4 regions of the Superficieibacter sp. HKU1 genome follow, and region 4 is predicted to be linked to each of the others. Evidence: predicted binding sites of a transcription regulator. Region 4 holds the regulator's gene; each other region holds the start of a gene.
What was found. The regulator sigma-54, encoded in region 4, starts transcription at its own class of promoters, with help from an activator protein. The targets are predictions, from matches to a motif close to GTTGGCACANNTTTCGCTNT.
Positions count from the first base shown of each region.

Region 1 (4,683 bases), 680 kb from region 4:
AATGTCGCGGTTGTTCACCAGCATCAGCGCGTTGGTTGGACAGGTACGTACGCAGGCGGGTCCCTGCTCGTCGAAACTGCACAGATCGCACTTCACGGCAATCGCGCGTACGCCCGGCACCCAGTCCAGCAGCGTACTGACGCGCGCTGGCGCGGGAGGCGCTGGCGGCGCTTTCGACGTATTGGCATTAGCCGGAATATGCAGCGGTCGGCTGCCGGAAAATTCAATCGCGCCAAACGGACAGGCGATGCCGCACAGTTTGCAGCTTACGCACAGGCTCTCATTCAGCTGTACCGCACCGTCGACACGCGTAATAGCGTTGACCGGACAAACTCCGGCGCACGGCGCGTCTTCACAGTGGTGGCACATCTGCGGAGCAGATTCTTTTTCATTACGCATCACTCGCAGGCGCGGCATGGCTTGCAGACCGTGCTGCCGATGCGTTTCTGCACAAGCTGCCTCACAGGTGCGGCAGCCGATGCAGACGGTGGAGTCAGCAATTACAAAACGATTCACCAGGCATTCCTCAGGTGATAGTCATTTTTGACGAAAACATGCCGACAGGTGTCATTCTCGTCACCTGTCGGCATGCGCAACTTCAGGCCAGCGTGGCCTGTCCCTGTTTGCTCACCAGCTGGCGCAAATCAACAGGAAGATCGTTTTCTACCGCAGCGTACAGGCCGTCATAAACAGCGGCGATTTTGTCCAGATAGTGTTCAAGCACTTGCTCACGATCCCGGCTATCAATGCGGCCGTCTACTTTGCCGTCGCTGCTCAATTCAGCCTGTGCAATCAACTGCTTATCATCACCATCCTTCGTTTCAACGTAGTATTCGATGGTGTGACTGTTAAAGCCGGAGGCTAAAGTGACGTAAATCGTGAAGTGCTCGAACAGCACAAAACAGAGATCTTTTTCCGGCGCGCAGCTCATCGCGTGATGCAGGCGGGCTTTGGACAATGTCAGCCCCTGAACCAAAGCGTTGCAGTAGTTACGCCACTGATCCTGCTGGCGGCGGTGTCGATCAGCGATGTAATCGGCCTTCTCGCTAATTTCCCAAATAGTCATGTCAGGTTACCCGGTTAAAAGAGACCAGCCTGATAAGCACTTTCCATGCCAGTTTTTAAGCTAATGATTTATATACTTTTTTATAGATGCCTTCGATATATTGACATGTCATTTCGTCATCTCGACATCGTCACCGACAGAGGGCGGTAATGGATTTTCCGTAACTGGCACTGTTATTGCATTAGCAGGCCATCTTGTACGGGAGGCGCTATGCACGAAATCACCCTCTGCCAGCGGGCGCTGGAAATTATTGAACAGCAGGCCGCGTCGCACGGCGCAAAACGCGTTACCGGCGTCTGGCTCAAAGTAGGCGCATTTTCCTGCGTGGAACCTGCCGCTCTCACCTTTTGTTTTGATCTGGTCTGCCGCGGCACGCTGGCGGAAGGCTGTAAACTGCACGTTGAAGAACAACAGGCGGAATGCTGGTGCGAACGCTGCCAGCAGTATGTACATCTGGTGTCGCAGCACGTTCGCCGCTGCCCGCAGTGTCAGAGCGACACGTTGCGCATCGTTGCCGACGATGGCTTGCAGATCCAGCGCCTCGAAATCGATCAGGAGTAAATTATGTGTACGACATGCGGTTGTGGTGAAGGCAACCTTTATATAGAGGGCGACGAACATAACCCGCACTCTGCGTTTCGCAGCGCGCCCTTTGCGCCCGCGTCTCGCCCGACGTTAACCATTACCGGTATCAAAACGCCGGATTTTCAGCCGCAACGGTCGCCAGGGGGAGATTTACATTACGGCCACGGCGAGGCTGGCACCCACGCGCCCGGTATCAGCCAGCGGCGCATGCTGGAAGTGGAAATTAACGTGCTGGATAAAAATAACCGGCTTGCCGCACGAAACCGCGCCCGCTTTGCCGAACAGCAGCAGCTGGTGCTGAATCTGGTCTCCAGCCCTGGCTCTGGTAAAACGACGCTACTGACCGAAACCCTGCTGCGCCTGAAGGATCGGGTCTCCTGCGCGGTGATCGAAGGCGATCAGCAAACGGTTAACGATGCCGCCCGCATCCGCGCCACTGGCACTCCCGCTATTCAGGTGAATACCGGCAAAGGCTGTCACCTTGACGCGCAGATGATCGCCGACGCCGCGCCGCGCCTGCCGCTGGAGAAAGGCGGCATTCTGTTTATCGAAAACGTCGGCAACCTGGTCTGCCCGGCCAGCTTTGATCTCGGCGAGCGCTGTAAAGTCGCCGTGCTGTCAGTCACCGAAGGTGAAGACAAGCCCCTGAAGTACCCGCATATGTTCGCCGCGGCCTCGTTAATGCTGCTCAACAAGGTGGATTTATTGCCATACCTGAATTTTGACGTCGGGAAATGCATTGCCGCCGCACGTGAAGTGAATCCCGCCATTGAGATTATGCTCATTTCCGCCACCAGCGGCGAAGGCATGGAAAACTGGCTTAACTGGCTGGAGGCGCAGCGATGTGCATAGGCGTTCCCGGACAAATTCGCGCCATTGACGGCAACCAGGCAAAGGTCGAAGTCTGCGGCGTACAGCGCGATGTGGACCTGACGCTGGTAGGCAGCCACGACGAACAGGGCCAGTCGCGTATTGGCCAATGGGTGCTGGTCCACGTCGGCTTTGCGATGAGTATTATTGACGAAGCGGAAGCACGCGACACTCTGGAAGCGCTGCAAAATATGTTTGAGGTCGAGCCGGACGTCGGCGCGCTGCTGTACGGCGAGGAGCAATAATGCGTTTCGTTGATGAATACCGCGCGCCGGAGCAGGTGATGCAGCTTATCGCCCATTTGCGCCTGCGGGCGGCGCATCTTAACTATACCGCCGCGCGGCCGCTGCGCATTATGGAGGTCTGCGGCGGTCATACCCACGCCATTTTTAAATTTGGTCTCGACCAGTTGCTGCCTGAGAATATTGAATTTATCCACGGCCCCGGCTGTCCGGTGTGTGTCCTGCCCATGGGGCGGATTGACAGCTGCATTGAAATCGCCAGCCGTCCGGAGGTCATTTTTTGCACCTTCGGCGACGCCATGCGCGTACCGGGCAAAAACGGTTCGCTGATGCAGGCTAAAGCGCGCGGCGCGGATGTTCGCATTGTCTATTCGCCGATGGATGCGCTGAAACTGGCGCAGGAGAATTCAACTCGCAAGGTGGTCTTCTTCGGGCTGGGATTTGAAACCACCATGCCCGCCACGGCGATTACCCTTCAGCAGGCGCTGGCGCGCAACGTCGAGAATTTTTTCTTTTTCTGCCAGCATATTACGTTGATCCCGACCCTGCGCAGCCTGCTTGAGCAGCCTGATAACGGTATTGACGCGTTTCTCGCTCCCGGCCATGTCAGTATGGTGATAGGTACAGAAGCCTACGGTTTTATCGCCGATCGCTATCAGCGTCCGCTGGTAGTGGCTGGTTTCGAACCTCTTGATCTACTGCAAGGCGTTAACATGCTGGTTGAGCAGAAAATAGCAGCCTGCAGTCAGGTAGAAAATCAGTACCGCCGGGTGGTGCCCGATGCGGGCAATCCTCGTGCGCAGGAAGCGATAGCCGGGGTGTTTACCGTCAACGGCGAAAGCGAGTGGCGCGGTCTGGGATTGATTGCCGACTCCGGCGTTCAGCTCACCGCGCCTTACCAGCGTTTTGACGCCGAAGCGCATTTTCGCCCAGCCCCGCAAAAAACCAGCGATGACCCGCGCGCACGCTGCGGAGAAGTCCTGACGGGACGGTGTAAACCGCACCAGTGTCCGCTGTTTGGCAATACCTGTAATCCTCAAAGTGCCTTTGGCGCGCTGATGGTCTCCTCTGAAGGAGCCTGTGCCGCCTGGTACCAGTACCGAAGCCAGGAATGTGAAGTATGAAAACGATCCAGATAGCCCACGGCAGCGGCGGCCAGGCGATGCAGCAGTTAATCAATGACCTGTTTATGCAGGCCTTCGCGAATCCGTGGCTGACGGAGCAGGAAGATCAGGCGCGGCTTAGTCTTGCCCAGTTTACCGCTCAGGGTGACCGGCTGGCCTTTTCCACCGACAGCTACGTAATTGACCCGCTTTTTTTCCCCGGCGGCAATATTGGCAAGCTCGCCGTTTGCGGCACGGCCAACGATGTCGCGGTGAGCGGCGCGATCCCCCGCTTTCTCTCCTGCGGGTTTATTCTCGAAGAGGGGCTGGAGATGGCGACGCTGGAGGCGGTGGTCGCCAGCATGGCGCAGACGGCAAAGGCGGCGGATATCGCCATCGTCACCGGCGATACCAAAGTGGTGCCGCGCGGCGCGGCGGATAAACTGTTTATTAATACGGCGGGCCTCGGCGCGATCCCGGCAGATATCCACTGGGGCGCGCAGACGCTGACGCCGGGCGATGTGCTGCTGGTTAGCGGCACGCTGGGCGATCACGGCGCGACCATTCTGAATCTGCGCGAACAGCTGGGGCTGGACGGTGCGCTTGCCAGCGACTGTGCGGTACTGACGCCGCTCATCCAGACGCTGCGCCATCTTCCTGGCGTGAAAGCGCTGCGCGATGCTACCCGCGGCGGCGTTAACGCCGTAGCGCATGAGTTTGCGGCGGCCTGCGGCTACGGCATCGAACTGCAGGAACAGCATCTGCCGGTGAAAGACGCCGTGCGCGGCGTATGCGAACTGCTGGGGCTGGATCCGCT
Region 1 is NZ_CP119754.1:3,563,865-3,568,547, forward strand. Features, by position in the region: gene P0H77_RS16915 (4Fe-4S dicluster domain-containing protein) at 1-516, opposite strand, end outside; gene hycA (formate hydrogenlyase regulator HycA) at 599-1,066, opposite strand; gene hypA (hydrogenase maturation nickel metallochaperone HypA) at 1,277-1,627, shown strand; gene hypB (hydrogenase nickel incorporation protein HypB) at 1,631-2,503, shown strand; gene P0H77_RS16935 (HypC/HybG/HupF family hydrogenase formation chaperone) at 2,494-2,766, shown strand; gene hypD (hydrogenase formation protein HypD) at 2,766-3,887, shown strand; gene hypE (hydrogenase expression/formation protein HypE) at 3,884-4,683, shown strand, end outside.
Region 1: hypA (hydrogenase maturation nickel metallochaperone HypA) is a predicted target of sigma-54. The motif match lies at 1,230-1,249, and genes of this name have one in related genera.

Region 2 (4,683 bases), 1.9 Mb from region 4:
CTAACGTTGCTGGCGCTGGTGCCGATGCCAGTGATGGCGATGATGATCAAGCGTAACGGCGATCAGCTCCATGAGCGTTTTAAACTGGCGCAGGCGGCGTTTTCATCGCTGAACGACCGCACCCAGGAGAGCATGACCAGCATCCGCATGATCAAAGCTTTTGGTCTGGAGGATCGCCAGTCGGCGCTGTTTGCCGCCGATGCGGCGGATACCGGGGCGAAGAACCTGCGCGTCGCGCTTATCGATGCGCGTTTCGATCCCACCATTTACATTGCGATTGGCACGGCGAACCTGCTGGCGATTGGCGGCGGGAGCTGGATGGTAATCAACAACACCTTAACCCTTGGCGAGTTGACTAGTTTCGTGATGTATCTCGGGCTGATGATTTGGCCGATGCTGGCGCTGGCGTGGATGTTTAATATCGTTGAGCGCGGCAGCGCCGCCTACAGTCGTATTCGCGCGATGCTCTCTGAAGCGCCAGTGGTCAACGACGGTACGCAAACCCTGCCACCGGAGCGCGGTACGCTCGAGGTGGCCGTCGCAGAGTTCCGCTGGCCGCATGCGGCGCACCCCACGCTTAACAATGTCAACTTCACGCTAAAACCGGGGAAAATGCTGGGGATTTGCGGGCCGACCGGCGCGGGGAAAAGTACGGTGCTGGCGCTGATCCAGCGGCATTTCGATGTCGATAGCGGTGAGATCCGTTTCCACGGTATTCCGCTTCCCCACCTGAAAATTGATAACTGGCGCAGCCGTCTGGCTATCGTCAATCAGACGCCATTCCTGTTTTCCGATACCGTTGCCAGCAATATTGCGCTGGGCAAACCGGGGGCTACACAGGAGGAGATTGAGCAGGTGGCGCGCCTTGCCAGCGTCCACGAGGATATCCTGCGTTTGCCCCAGGGCTATGAGACGGAAGTGGGCGAGCGCGGGGTGATGCTCTCCGGCGGACAAAAACAGCGCCTTTCCATCGCGCGTGCGCTATTGGTCAATGCGGAGATCCTGATCCTCGACGATGCTCTGTCGGCGGTCGATGGACGCACCGAACATCAAATTTTGCATAACCTTCGCCAGTGGGGCGAGGGGCGTACTGTGATTATCAGCGCGCATCGCCTCTCTGCCCTGACCGAGGCGGATGAGATAATCGTTATGCAGCACGGGCATATCAGCCAGCGCGGCGAGCACGAAACGCTTGCCGCTCAGCCTGGCTGGTATCGTGATATGTACCGCTATCAGCAGCTTGAAGCGGCGCTGGACGACGAGCCGGAGGAGGCCACCCATGCGTAGTTTTGGCCAGTTATGGCCCACACTCAAACGTCTGCTGAAATATGGCTCGCCCTGGCGTAAACCGCTGGCGCTGGCCGTCGGGATGCTGTGGGGGGCGGCCATTGCGGAAGTCAGCGGCCCGCTGCTGATCAGCTATTTTATCGACAATATGGTCGCAAAACGCACGCTGCCGCTGGGGCCGATTTGCGGCCTGGCGGCGGCCTATATTGGCCTTCAGCTGCTGGCGGCCGGGCTGCACTATGCCCAGTCGCTATTGTTCAACCGGGCAGCGGTGGGCGTGGTCCAGCAATTACGCACGGATGTGATGGATGCAGCGCTGCGCCAGCCGCTCAGCGCCTTCGACACCCAGCCCGTCGGGGAGCTGATTTCACGGGTTACGAATGATACTGAAGTGATCCGCGATCTCTACGTCACCGTCGTCGCTACGGTACTGCGAAGTGCGGCGCTGGTTGGCGCAATGCTGGTGGCTATGTTCAGCCTCGACTGGCGGATGGCGCTGGTCGCCATCACCATCTTCCCGGCGGTGATCATTGTGATGCTGATTTATCAGCGCTACAGCACGCCGATCGTCAGACGAGTACGCGCCTGGCTTGCTGAAATCAACGATGGCTTTAATGAAGTCATCAACGGCATGAGCGTGATCCAGCAGTTCCGCCAGCAGGCGCGTTTTGGCGAGCGAATGCGCGAAGCCAGCTATGCGCACTATCAGGCGTGCATGCAAACCCTGAAGCTGGACGGCTTTTTGCTGCGTCCATTGCTTAGCCTGTTCTCCGCGCTGGTCCTGTGCGGATTACTGATGCTGTTCGGCTTTACCTCCGTCGGCACCATTGAGGTCGGGGTACTGTATGCGTTCATCAGCTATCTGGGACGCCTCAACGAACCCCTGATTGAACTGACCACCCAGCAGTCAATGCTCCAGCAGGCGGTGGTTGCCGGCGAGCGCGTTTTCGAACTTATGGACCGTCCTCGCCAGGACTATGGCATTGATGACCAGCCGCTGCGCAGCGGGACCATTGATATTGAAAATGTTTCTTTTGCCTATCATCAGGACCGGCTGGTATTACAGGATATTAGCCTGCATATCCCCTCGCGCAGCTTTATTGCGCTGGTCGGGCATACCGGCAGCGGTAAAAGCACTCTCGCCAGCCTGTTGATGGGTAACTATCCGCTTACGCAGGGAGAAATTCGTCTCGACGGGCGGCCGCTGGCCTCGCTGAGTCACACGACGTTGCGCCACGGCGTAGCGATGGTCCAGCAGGATCCGGTGGTGCTGGCGGACTCATTCCTCACCAATGTCACCCTTGGCCGGGCCATCAGTGAAGAACAGGTGTGGCAGGCGCTGGAGACGGTCCAGCTGGCGGAGCTGGCGCGCGGAATGAGTGACGGTATCCACACGCCTCTGGGCGAGCAGGGGAATAATTTGTCGGTCGGGCAAAAACAGCTTCTGGCGCTGGCGCGGGTGCTGATTGATACCCCGCAGATCCTGATCCTTGACGAAGCCACGGCCAATATCGACTCCGGAACGGAACGCGCGATCCAGCTGGCGCTGGCGGCAGTGCGCAAGCAGACCACGCTGATTGTTATTGCTCACCGCCTGTCGACGATTGTTGACGCAGACACCATCATGGTCCTGCATCGCGGACAGGCGGTGGAGCGGGGCACGCATCAGCAACTTCTGGCGGCGCAAGGACGTTACTGGCAGATGTATCAACTCCAGCTTGCCGGAGAAGAGCTTCAGGCCGATAAACAGGATGAATCACTGAGCGCCTGACGCACCACTTTCAGGCACCGCGCTCGCGACGAGAGTTTGTGGTGCAATAACGTAACGCACTATGCACCAGCATGGTGCGTTTTTTTTAACCAGACATAATCTGAACCCCGGTCACACTTTCTGCTTTCATATTCTCCGCACTTCCGCCACACAAAATCATTTCTGGCACGCCGCTTGCTTTGTTCATCCGTGTGAGCTGCGGCCAAAACTGAATTCTGACTGGAGGGGATCTATGAAGCTGGTAACAGTGGTAATTAAGCCATTTAAACTCGAGGACGTGCGTGAAGCGCTCTCTTCTATTGGTATTCAGGGGCTTACCGTGACCGAAGTGAAAGGTTTCGGACGTCAAAAGGGGCATGCTGAACTTTATCGCGGGGCGGAATATAGCGTGAACTTTCTGCCGAAAGTAAAGATTGATGTCGCCATCGCCGACGATCAGCTGGATGAAGTGATCGACGTCATCAGTAAAGCGGCCTACACCGGAAAAATTGGCGACGGCAAGATTTTTGTCGCCGAGCTGCAACGCGTTATTCGCATTCGTACCGGCGAAGCCGACGAAGCGGCACTTTAACTCCTGGCACACAGTGATAGGGAACAAGACAATGAAGATAGCAACGATCAAAACGGCTCTGGGGACGGTGGCGCTGTTACCGGGTCTCGCCATGGCAGCACCAGCGGTGGCGGATAAAGCCGATAACGCCTTTATGATGATTTGTACGGCGCTGGTGCTGTTTATGACCATCCCCGGCATTGCACTGTTTTACGGCGGTTTAATCCGCGGTAAAAACGTACTTTCCATGCTCACCCAGGTAACGGTGACCTTCGCGCTGGTGTGCGTACTGTGGGTGATTTACGGTTACTCGCTGGCGTTTGGCGAGGGCAACAGCTTCTTCGGTAACTTCAACTGGGTGATGCTGAAAAATATCGAGCTGACGGCGGTGATGGGCAGTTTCTACCAGTATATCCACGTTGCTTTCCAGGGCTCTTTTGCCTGCATTACCGTTGGCCTGATTGTCGGTGCGCTGGCTGAGCGTATCCGTTTCTCTGCGGTACTGATTTTTGTCGTGGTCTGGCTGACGCTCTCCTATATCCCGATTGCGCACATGGTGTGGGGCGGCGGTCTGCTGGCGACCCACGGCGCGCTGGATTTTGCAGGCGGTACGGTCGTTCACATTAATGCCGCTATTGCCGGGCTGGTGGGCGCGTATCTGATTGGTAAACGCGTCGGCTTTGGCAAAGAAGCGTTCAAACCGCACAACCTGCCGATGGTCTTCACCGGCACCGCTATCCTGTATGTTGGCTGGTTTGGCTTTAACGCTGGCTCAGCCAGTGCGGCTAACGAAATCGCGGCGCTGGCCTTTGTGAATACCGTTGTCGCCACGGCGGCCGCTATTCTGGCGTGGGTGTTTGGCGAGTGGATCACCCGTGGTAAACCTTCTCTGCTGGGCGCCTGTTCTGGTGCCATTGCCGGACTGGTTGGCGTCACGCCTGCCTGCGGTTACATCGGCGTCGGCGGCGCGCTGATCGTCGGTATCGCGGCGGGTCTGGCGGGACTGTGGGGCGTCACCATGCTCAAACGCGTGCTGCGCGTTGACGATCCGTGTGATGTGTTTGGCGTCCACGGC
Region 2 is NZ_CP119754.1:1,285,191-1,289,873, forward strand. Features, by position in the region: gene P0H77_RS06155 (SmdA family multidrug ABC transporter permease/ATP-binding protein) at 1-1,287, shown strand, start outside; gene P0H77_RS06160 (SmdB family multidrug efflux ABC transporter permease/ATP-binding protein) at 1,280-3,058, shown strand; gene glnK (P-II family nitrogen regulator) at 3,291-3,629, shown strand; gene amtB (ammonium transporter AmtB) at 3,661-4,683, shown strand, end outside.
Region 2: glnK (P-II family nitrogen regulator) is a predicted target of sigma-54. The motif match lies at 3,220-3,239, and genes of this name have one in related genera.

Region 3 (4,683 bases), 700 kb from region 4:
TTGAAGAGTGATTAAATTTTGTATAGGAAACCGGTTCCACATCAGGGTGATGAGTTTGCATTTCTCAGGCAAGATCTAATTTTTTTATGTTATAGAATTGTGATGTAGATCGCTTTGAGTTGCATGACGCTCACTGGCCATCGCTGTAAATTTACAGTGGGTGAAGTACACTCGGCACATCTTATAAAAAGGGACGGGCGATATGGCGACGATGCTGGAAGTGGCGAAGCGGGCAGGGGTGTCGAAAGCGACGGTTTCACGCGTGCTGACAGGCAACGGCTATGTCAGCCAGGAGACCAAAGATCGCGTTTTCCAGGCCATTAAAGAGAGCGGCTACCGGCCTAATTTACTGGCGCGCAGCCTGGCAACCAAATCCACGCAGACCATCGGACTGGTGGTGACCAATACGCTGTATCACGGCGTCTATTTTAGCGAACTGCTGTTTCACGCCGCGCGAATGACCGAAGATAAGGGACGCCGGTTAATCCTTGCCGACGGTAAACACAGCGCCGACGAGGAGCGCGAGGCGATTCAGTACCTGCTCGACCTGCGCTGCGATGCGATTATTATCTATCCACGTTTTCTGAGCGTGGATGAGATGGATGACATTATTCAGAGCCATAGCCAGCCGATTATGGTGATTAACCGCCGCCTGCGCCGTCACCGTAGCCATTGCGTCTGGTCCGATCAAAAAGCGTCAAGTTTTCACGCCGTCTCCCATATCATTGCGCTCGGCCACCGTGATATCGCGTTTATCACCGGTTCGCTGGATTCGCCGACCGGCACTGAACGTCTTGCCGGCTATAAAGAGGCGCTCAGTCAGAACGGGATTGCTATTCGTAACGCGCTGATTGTCGAAGGTAAATGGACGCCTGCGACCGGCGCTGCGGGGGTGGAAACGCTGCTTGCACGCCAGGTGCCGTTTTCCGCGCTGGTTGCCAGTAATGACGATATGGCAACCGGCGCGATTAAGCAGCTGCACCAGCAGGGCGTCCGCGTGCCGGAGCAGGTGTCGGTACTGGGTTTCGATGATACCGCGTTTGCGCCGTATCTTATTCCCTCCCTGTCCAGCGTCAAAATTCCGGTGACGGAGATGATTAAAGAAACCATCAGCCGCCTGATTTTTATGCTCGACGGCGGCGAGTTTAATTATCAGCAAACTTTTCCCGGCGAGCTTATCGTGCGCGACTCTCTCGTACCCGCTCCAGGGGCCTGATGCTCGTCAGCTGTCATCGTCACTTGTGTCGATGACAGCGCCCAAACGCGGCTTCTTAATTAAATACATATAAAAATCAATGTTTTAATAATTGGCGCGAATTATGCATTCTCCAGCGCGTTATCAGCCATTACTGGAGAGTTTGATGAACCGTTTCATCATTGCTGACGCGAGCAAATGCATTGGTTGTCGCACCTGCGAAGTCGCCTGCGTGGTATCCCATCAGCAGGATCAGGATTGGGCGGCCCTGACGCCGCAAAATTTCCTGCCGCGTATTCACGTTATTAAAGGGGTCAATGTTTCCACGGCCACCCTGTGCCGCCAGTGCGAGGATGCGCCCTGTGCCAACGTCTGCCCGAACGGCGCAATTAGCCGGGACAAGGGCTTCGTTCACGTGATGCAGGAGCGCTGCATCGGCTGTAAAACCTGCGTTGTCGCCTGCCCTTATGGCGCGATGGAAGTGGTTTTGCGACCGGTGGTGCGTAACAGCGGCAGTGCGCTGAACGTGCGCGCGGAGAAAGCCGAGGCCAACAAATGCGATCTTTGCCACCATCGTGAAGAAGGCCCGGCCTGTATGGCTGCCTGCCCAACGCACGCGCTGGTCTGCGTTGACCGCAATAAACTTGAGCAGTTAAGCGCGGAAAAACGTCGTCGCACGGCGCTGGATACTGCATCCTCCCTGATATTTTAAATCCCAATCGTTTCACTTTTAACAGGTCTGTTACTGATGAAAAAAATTACGAGCGTATGTCCTTACTGCGGCGCTGGCTGCAAACTGAAGCTGGTTGTTAAAAATAATCGTATTATCCGCGCGGAAGCGGCGGACGGTAAAACGAACCAACATGAACTTTGTCTGAAGGGCTATTACGGTTGGGATTTTCTGAACGATACGAAACTACTGACGCCACGCCTGAAGCAGCCGATGATCCGCTATGAAAAGGGCGGCAAATTTACGCCAGTAAGCTGGGATGAAGCCATTCGCTATACCGCGAAACGGTTGAGCGATATCAGGCAAAAATACGGTCCGCGCGCCATTATGACCACCGGGTCATCGCGCGGCACCGGAAACGAAACCAACTATGTGATGCAGAAATTCGCCCGTGGCGTGCTGCATACCAATAATGTCGACTGCTGTGCCCGCGTGTGCCACGGGCCGTCGGTCGCCGGATTGCAGGAGACGCTCGGTAACGGTGCCATGAGCAACTCCATTGGCGATATCGAAAACTCGCGCTGTCTGCTGGTTTTCGGCTACAACTGCGCCGATTCGCATCCGATCGTTGCTCGCCGGGTGATAAAAGCCAAACAGAACGGGGCCAAAATTATCGTTTGCGATCCGCGGCGTATTGAAACCGCGCGCATCGCCGATCAATATCTGCAAATTAACAACGGCTGCAATATGGCGCTGGTCAATGCGTTTGCCTACGTGCTGCTGGAAGAAGAACTCTACGATAAAGAATACGTGGCGCGTCATACCACCGGACTGGACGCGTACCGCGAGCAGGTGCAGGATTACGCGCCGGAAGCGGTAGAGCATCTGACCGGCGTGTCAGCGCAGCAGATCCGTCAGGCGATGCGCACTTACGCCGCCGCGCCGTCCGCCACTATTATGTGGGGGATGGGCGTAACGCAGTTTGGTCAGGCGGTGGATGTGGTGAAAGGGTTGTCCAGCCTGGCGTTAATGACCGGCAATTTAGGGCGTGAAAAAGTCGGCGTGGGTCCGGTCCGCGGGCAGAATAACGTGCAGGGCGCGTGCGATATGGGCGTGCTACCCAATCAGTTCCCCGGCTATCAGGATGTGGTCGATCCCGCGGTGCGGGCGAAATTCGCCAACGCCTGGGGCATCGACGTTAATCAAATGGATGATAAGGTCGGGGTGCGGATCACCGAGGTGCCGCATCTGGCGCTGGAAGGCAAGATCAAAGCTTACTACATCATGGGGGAAGATCCGCTTCAGACCGAAGCTGATTTAGGGTTAGTGCGTAAAGGCTTCGAGGCGCTCGACTTTGTGGTGGTGCAGGATATCTTTATGACCAAAACCGCCGAGCAGGCCGATGTGCTGCTGCCCGCGACCTCGTGGGGCGAGCACGGCGGGGTCTTTACCTGCGCCGATCGCGGCTTCCAGCGTTTCGAAAAAGCCATTGAGCCGAAGTATAACGTCAAGCGCGACTGGGAAATTGTCAGCCTGCTGGCCAGCGAAATGGGCTACCCGATGCATTACGACAATAACCAGCAAATCTGGGACGAAATGCGCGAGCTGTGCCCGCTGTTCTACGGCGTGACGTATGAAAAAATGGGCGACATGGGGCACGTTCAGTGGCCGTGTCCAACGCTGGATCACCCCGGTACGCCGTATCTGTATGAAGGTAATAAATTCTCCACGCCGGACGGTAAAGGGCATCTGTTTGCTGCCCCGTGGCGCGCGCCTGCCGAACGCCCTGACGAGGCGTATCCGCTGGTATTGTGTACCGTGCGTGAAGTGGGGCACTACTCCTGCCGCTCGATGACCGGCAACTGCGCCGCCCTGCAAACGCTGGCTGACGAGCCGGGTTTTGTGCAAATCAATCCGCTTAACGCAGAACAGCTGGGCGTGCGGGATGGACAGCTGGTGTGGGTCGAATCCCGTCGTGGTAAAGTGATCACCCGCGCCAGCGTCAGCGAGCGTATCAACCAGGGCAGCGTCTATATGACCTACCAGTGGTGGATTGGTGCCTGTAACGAACTGACGCAGGATAATCTGGATCCCATCTCCAAAACGCCGGAAACCAAGTATTGCGCGGTAAAAGTGACGGCGATTGCCGATCAGCGGCAGGCGGAAGAGTACGTGCAGACCACCTACAGCAACATGAAAGGGCGGCTGTGCGAAGCAATAACGGAGTAACCATAGCGCGATGAGTCACAGCGGCGTGCAAATCCGGGTGCGCGGTAAAGTCCAGGGGGTGGGTTTCCGCCCCTTTGTCTGGCAGGTCGCGCAGCGGCTACAGCTAAAAGGCGACGTCTGCAATGACGGCGCTGGCGTGGTGGTGCGGCTGTTGGGGAGCGCCGACGCGTTTCTTGCGCAGCTCAACCAGAACTGCCCGCCGCTGGCGCGTATTGATCGGACCGACATCCTGGCAATGCATTGGGACGTTATACCGGTAGATTTTACTATTCGCCAAAGCGCGGCGGGGAGCATGAGCACGCAGATTGTTCCCGATGCCGCCACCTGTCCGGCGTGTCTGGCGGAAATGAACGATCCGCGAGAGCGCCGCTACCGCTATCCGTTTATTAACTGCACCCACTGCGGACCGCGTTTCACCATTATTCACGCCATGCCCTACGATCGTCCTTTCACGGTAATGGCGAATTTTCCCCTGTGCCCACAGTGCGAGGCGGAGTACCGCAACCCTAACGATCGTCGCTTTCATGCGCAACCGGTGGCGTGCGCAGAGTGCGGTCCCTGGCTGTCGTGGTGCGTCAAAGGCGAAACG
Region 3 is NZ_CP119754.1:3,549,344-3,554,026, reverse strand. Features, by position in the region: gene P0H77_RS16865 (LacI family DNA-binding transcriptional regulator) at 203-1,216, shown strand; gene hydN (electron transport protein HydN) at 1,362-1,907, shown strand; gene fdhF (formate dehydrogenase subunit alpha) at 1,944-4,094, shown strand; gene hypF (carbamoyltransferase HypF) at 4,105-4,683, shown strand, end outside.
Region 3: hydN (electron transport protein HydN) is a predicted target of sigma-54. The motif match lies at 1,307-1,326, and genes of this name have one in related genera.

Region 4 (4,683 bases):
CATGGGCCGTGCCGCGGATATCCATTTATGCGTCAAAGTACCGCGTGAAGCCTGTCCGCTGGGCCTCGCACCGACAAGCAGCACGACCGCCGCGCTGGTGATGGGCGATGCGCTGGCCGTAGCGTTACTGAAAGCACGTGGTTTTACCGCCGAAGACTTTGCGCTCTCCCACCCCGGAGGCGCACTGGGTCGCAAACTGCTGCTACGGGTGAACGACATAATGCACACCGGCAATGAGATCCCGCGCGTGGCGAAATCCGCCTCCCTGCGCGATGCGTTGCTGGAGATTACGCGTAAAAACCTCGGCATGACGGTCATTTGCGGCGATGATATGAAAATCGAAGGCATCTTTACCGATGGCGACCTGCGCCGCATTTTTGATACCGGCGCAGACTTACGTAGCCTGAACATTACTGACGTGATGACGCCGGGCGGTATCCGTATTCGTCCTGGCACGCTGGCGGTGGATGCGCTGAACCTGATGCAGTCACGGCACATCACCTGCGTCATGGTTGCCGATGGCGAGCAGTTGCTGGGTGTGATACATATGCATGATCTGCTGCGCGCAGGCGTAGTGTAAGAAAGGATAAAAGAATGAGTAATGCTGGTGCCTCTGTGGCAACCTGCTATGGGCCGGTGAGTTCACAGATGCTGGAGCAGGCAAAAAAAATCCGCCTGCTGATCCTTGATGTGGATGGCGTGCTTTCCGACGGGCTCATTTATATGGGCAATAATGGCGAAGAGTTAAAGGCGTTTAACGTGCGCGACGGCTACGGCATTCGCTGCGCCCTCACCTCCGGTATCAATGTTGCCATTATTACCGGGCGAAAAGCTAAACTGGTAGAAGACCGTTGCGCCACGCTTGGCATTACGCATCTTTATCAGGGGCAGTCGGATAAACTGCTGGCCTATCGCGAACTGCTGGAAAAACTGGCGCTGTCGCCGGAGCAGGTCGCCTATGTCGGTGACGATCTTATCGACTGGCCAGTAATGGCTGAAATTGGGCTGAGCGTTGCCGTGGCGGATGCCCACCCGTTGTTGCTGCCGCGGGCGGATTATATCACGCGCATTAACGGTGGACGCGGAGCGGTACGTGAGGTCTGCGATTTGTTACTATTGGCGCAGGGCAAGCTTGATGAAGCCAAAGGGCAATCGATATGAGTAAAACCAGACGTTGGGTTATCATTCTGCTGTCGCTGATCGCACTGATTTTAATCGGCGTGAATCTGGTGAGCAAAGATGACACCGGAGAAAGCGTGGTGTCGTCAAATGACCCAACCTACCGGAGTGAGCATACTGATACCGTGGTGTACAGCCCGGAAGGCGCGCTCAATTATCATCTCATCGCGCAGCACGTTGAGTATTTTTCCGACCAGGCAATTACCTGGTTTACGCAGCCGTTGCTGACGACGTATGACACGACTAAAACCGAAACCTGGTCAATTAAAGCGGATAAAGCAAAGCTGACGAATGACCGGATGCTGTATCTTTACGGCCACGTTGAGGTCAACGCCCTGACACCGGACGCTCAACTGCGCAAAATTACGACGGATAACGCCAAAATCAACCTGATCACGCAGGATGTGACCTCTGATGATTTAGTGACGTTATACGGTACGACATTTAATTCCAGCGGCCTGAAAATGCGCGGAAATTTACGCAACAAAACCGCCGAGCTGATTGAAAAGGTTAGAACCTCATATGAAATTCAAAACACACAAACTCAGCCTTAAGCTTGTACTGGCCAGTACGCTTCTGGCCGCCAGCCTGCCCACGCTGGCGAAAACGGGCGATACCGATCAGCCTATTCATATTGAGTCCGATCAGCAGTCGCTGGATATGCAGGGCAATGTGGTGACCTTCACCGGTAACGTTATCGTTACTCAGGGGACGATCAAGCTTAATGCCGAAAAAGTGGTCGTTACCCGTCCTGGCGGCGAGAAAGGCAAAGAAGTGATCGACGGCTATGGTAATCCGGCCACCTTCTACCAGATGCAGGACAACGGCAAACCGGTTAAAGGCCGCGCGTCGCAGATGCACTACGAGCTGCAAAATGATTTCGTGGTTCTCACCGGCAACGCGTTCCTTGAGCAGGTCGACAGCAATATCAAAGGCGACAAAATCACCTATCTGGTGAAAGAGCAGAAAATGCAGGCGTTCAGCGAAAAAGGCAAACGCGTCACCACCGTTCTGGTACCGTCGCAACTGCAAGATAAAAGCAACAATCAGGCCCCGGCTCAGAAAAAGAGTAACTAATCCAATATGGCAACATTAACTGCAAAGAACCTTGCGAAGGCCTATAAAGGCCGTCGGGTGGTGGAAGACGTTAGTCTCACCGTCCAATCTGGCGAGATTGTCGGATTACTTGGCCCTAACGGTGCGGGCAAAACCACTACGTTCTATATGGTCGTGGGCATCGTCTCACGCGATGCGGGCAATATCATTATCGACGATGAAGACATCAGCCTGCTGCCGCTTCATGCCCGTGCGCGTCGCGGCATCGGTTACCTGCCTCAGGAAGCCTCCATTTTTCGTCGCCTCAGCGTGTTTGACAACCTGATGGCCGTCCTGCAAATCCGTGACGATCTGACCTCAGAACAGCGGGAAGACCGTGCGAACGAGCTGATGGAAGAATTCCACATCGAGCATCTGCGTGACAGCCTCGGCCAGGCCCTGTCCGGGGGCGAACGTCGCCGCGTGGAAATCGCCCGCGCGCTGGCAGCGAATCCTAAGTTTATCCTGCTGGACGAACCCTTTGCGGGCGTTGACCCGATTTCCGTTATTGATATCAAACGTATTATTGAGCATCTGCGCGACAGCGGCCTCGGCGTGCTGATCACCGATCACAACGTGCGTGAAACGCTGGCCGTGTGTGAACGAGCCTACATTGTGAGCCAGGGCCATCTGATTGCCCACGGTACGCCAGACGAAATCCTCAAAGACGAACAGGTTAAGCGCGTGTATCTTGGGGAAGACTTCAGACTCTGATACGGTGTAAACACTTCATCCTTCATGGCGCGGCCTGAAGAGTGGAGTGTAAAAACGTCAGTGATCTCAACTCGGGAGAAAATCGCTCTGAATATGAAGCAAGGTTTGCAATTAAGGTTTAGTCAACAGCTTGCCATGACGCCGCAACTGCAACAGGCCATTCGCCTGCTGCAACTGTCGACGCTGGAATTACAGCAGGAACTCCAACAGGCGCTGGAAAGCAATCCACTGCTTGAGCAAACCGATCTTCACGATGAGATAGATACCAAAGAATCGCCGGATAACGAATCGCTGGACAGCGTTGATGCGCTGGAACAAAAAGATATGCCGGAGGAGCTTCCTCTGGACGCCAGCTGGGATGAAATCTATACCGCCGGTACGCCTTCCGGTAACGGCGTGGATTACCAGGATGACGAGCTGCCCGTTTATCAGGGCGAAACCACCCAGTCACTTCAGGATTACCTGATGTGGCAGGTCGAGCTGACGCCGTTCTCCGACACCGATCGCGCCATTGCTACCTCGATTGTCGATGCCGTAGATGAGACCGGTTATCTGACCATCTCCGTTGAAGACATCCTCGAAAGCATGGGCGATGGCGATATCGGGCTGGACGAAGTGGAAGCCGTGCTAAAGCGCGTGCAGCGGTTCGATCCGGTGGGCGTTGCGGCAAAAGATCTGCGCGACTGCCTGCTGATCCAGCTCTCCCAGTTTGCGAAAAACACTCCCTGGATCGCCGAAGCGCAGCTGATCATCAGTAATCATCTCGATCTGCTCGCCAACCATGATTTTCGCACTCTGATGCGCGTGACGCGTCTGAAGGAAGAGGTGCTGAAAGAAGCGGTGAATCTTATTCAGTCGCTGGATCCGCGGCCGGGCCAGTCGATCCAGACCGGCGAGCCGGAATATGTTATTCCGGACGTGCTGGTACGCAAAGTCAGCGGTCACTGGGTGGTCGAGCTGAATTCCGACAGCATTCCGCGTTTGCAGATCAATCAACACTATGCGGCAATGGGCGGCAGCACGCGTAACGATGCTGATAACCAGTACATTCGCAGCAATCTTCAGGAAGCAAAATGGCTGATTAAAAGCCTGGAGAGCCGCAACGATACCCTGCTGCGCGTCAGCCGCTGTATCGTCGAGCAGCAGCAGGCGTTCTTTGAACAGGGTGAAGAATATATGAAACCGATGGTGCTGGCCGATATCGCCCAGGCCGTCGAGATGCATGAATCAACAATTTCCCGCGTGACCACCCAGAAGTATCTGCACAGTCCGCGTGGCATTTTTGAACTGAAATATTTTTTCTCCAGCCATGTGAATACCGAAGGCGGTGGCGAAGCCTCCTCCACGGCGATCCGCGCGCTGGTGAAAAAGTTAATCGCTGCGGAAAATCCCGCCAAGCCGCTGAGCGACAGCAAGCTAACCACAATGCTGTCCGATCAGGGGATTATGGTGGCACGCCGCACCGTTGCGAAGTATCGAGAGTCTTTATCCATTCCGCCGTCTAACCAGCGTAAACAGCTGGTGTGACCCAACCGATAAGGAAGACACTATGCAGCTCAATATCACTGGACACAATGTCGAGATTACTGATGCACTCCGCGATTTTGTCAGCACGAAATTTGCTAAGCTGGAGCAGTATTTTGACCGCATCAATCAGGTCTACATTGTGTTAAAAGTGGAGAAAGTGACTCACAT
Region 4 is NZ_CP119754.1:4,246,505-4,251,187, forward strand. Features, by position in the region: gene kdsD (arabinose-5-phosphate isomerase KdsD) at 1-580, shown strand, start outside; gene kdsC (3-deoxy-manno-octulosonate-8-phosphatase KdsC) at 595-1,161, shown strand; gene lptC (LPS export ABC transporter periplasmic protein LptC) at 1,158-1,733, shown strand; gene lptA (lipopolysaccharide ABC transporter substrate-binding protein LptA) at 1,702-2,256, shown strand; gene lptB (LPS export ABC transporter ATP-binding protein) at 2,263-2,988, shown strand; gene rpoN (RNA polymerase factor sigma-54) at 3,082-4,515, shown strand; gene hpf (ribosome hibernation promoting factor) at 4,538-4,683, shown strand, end outside.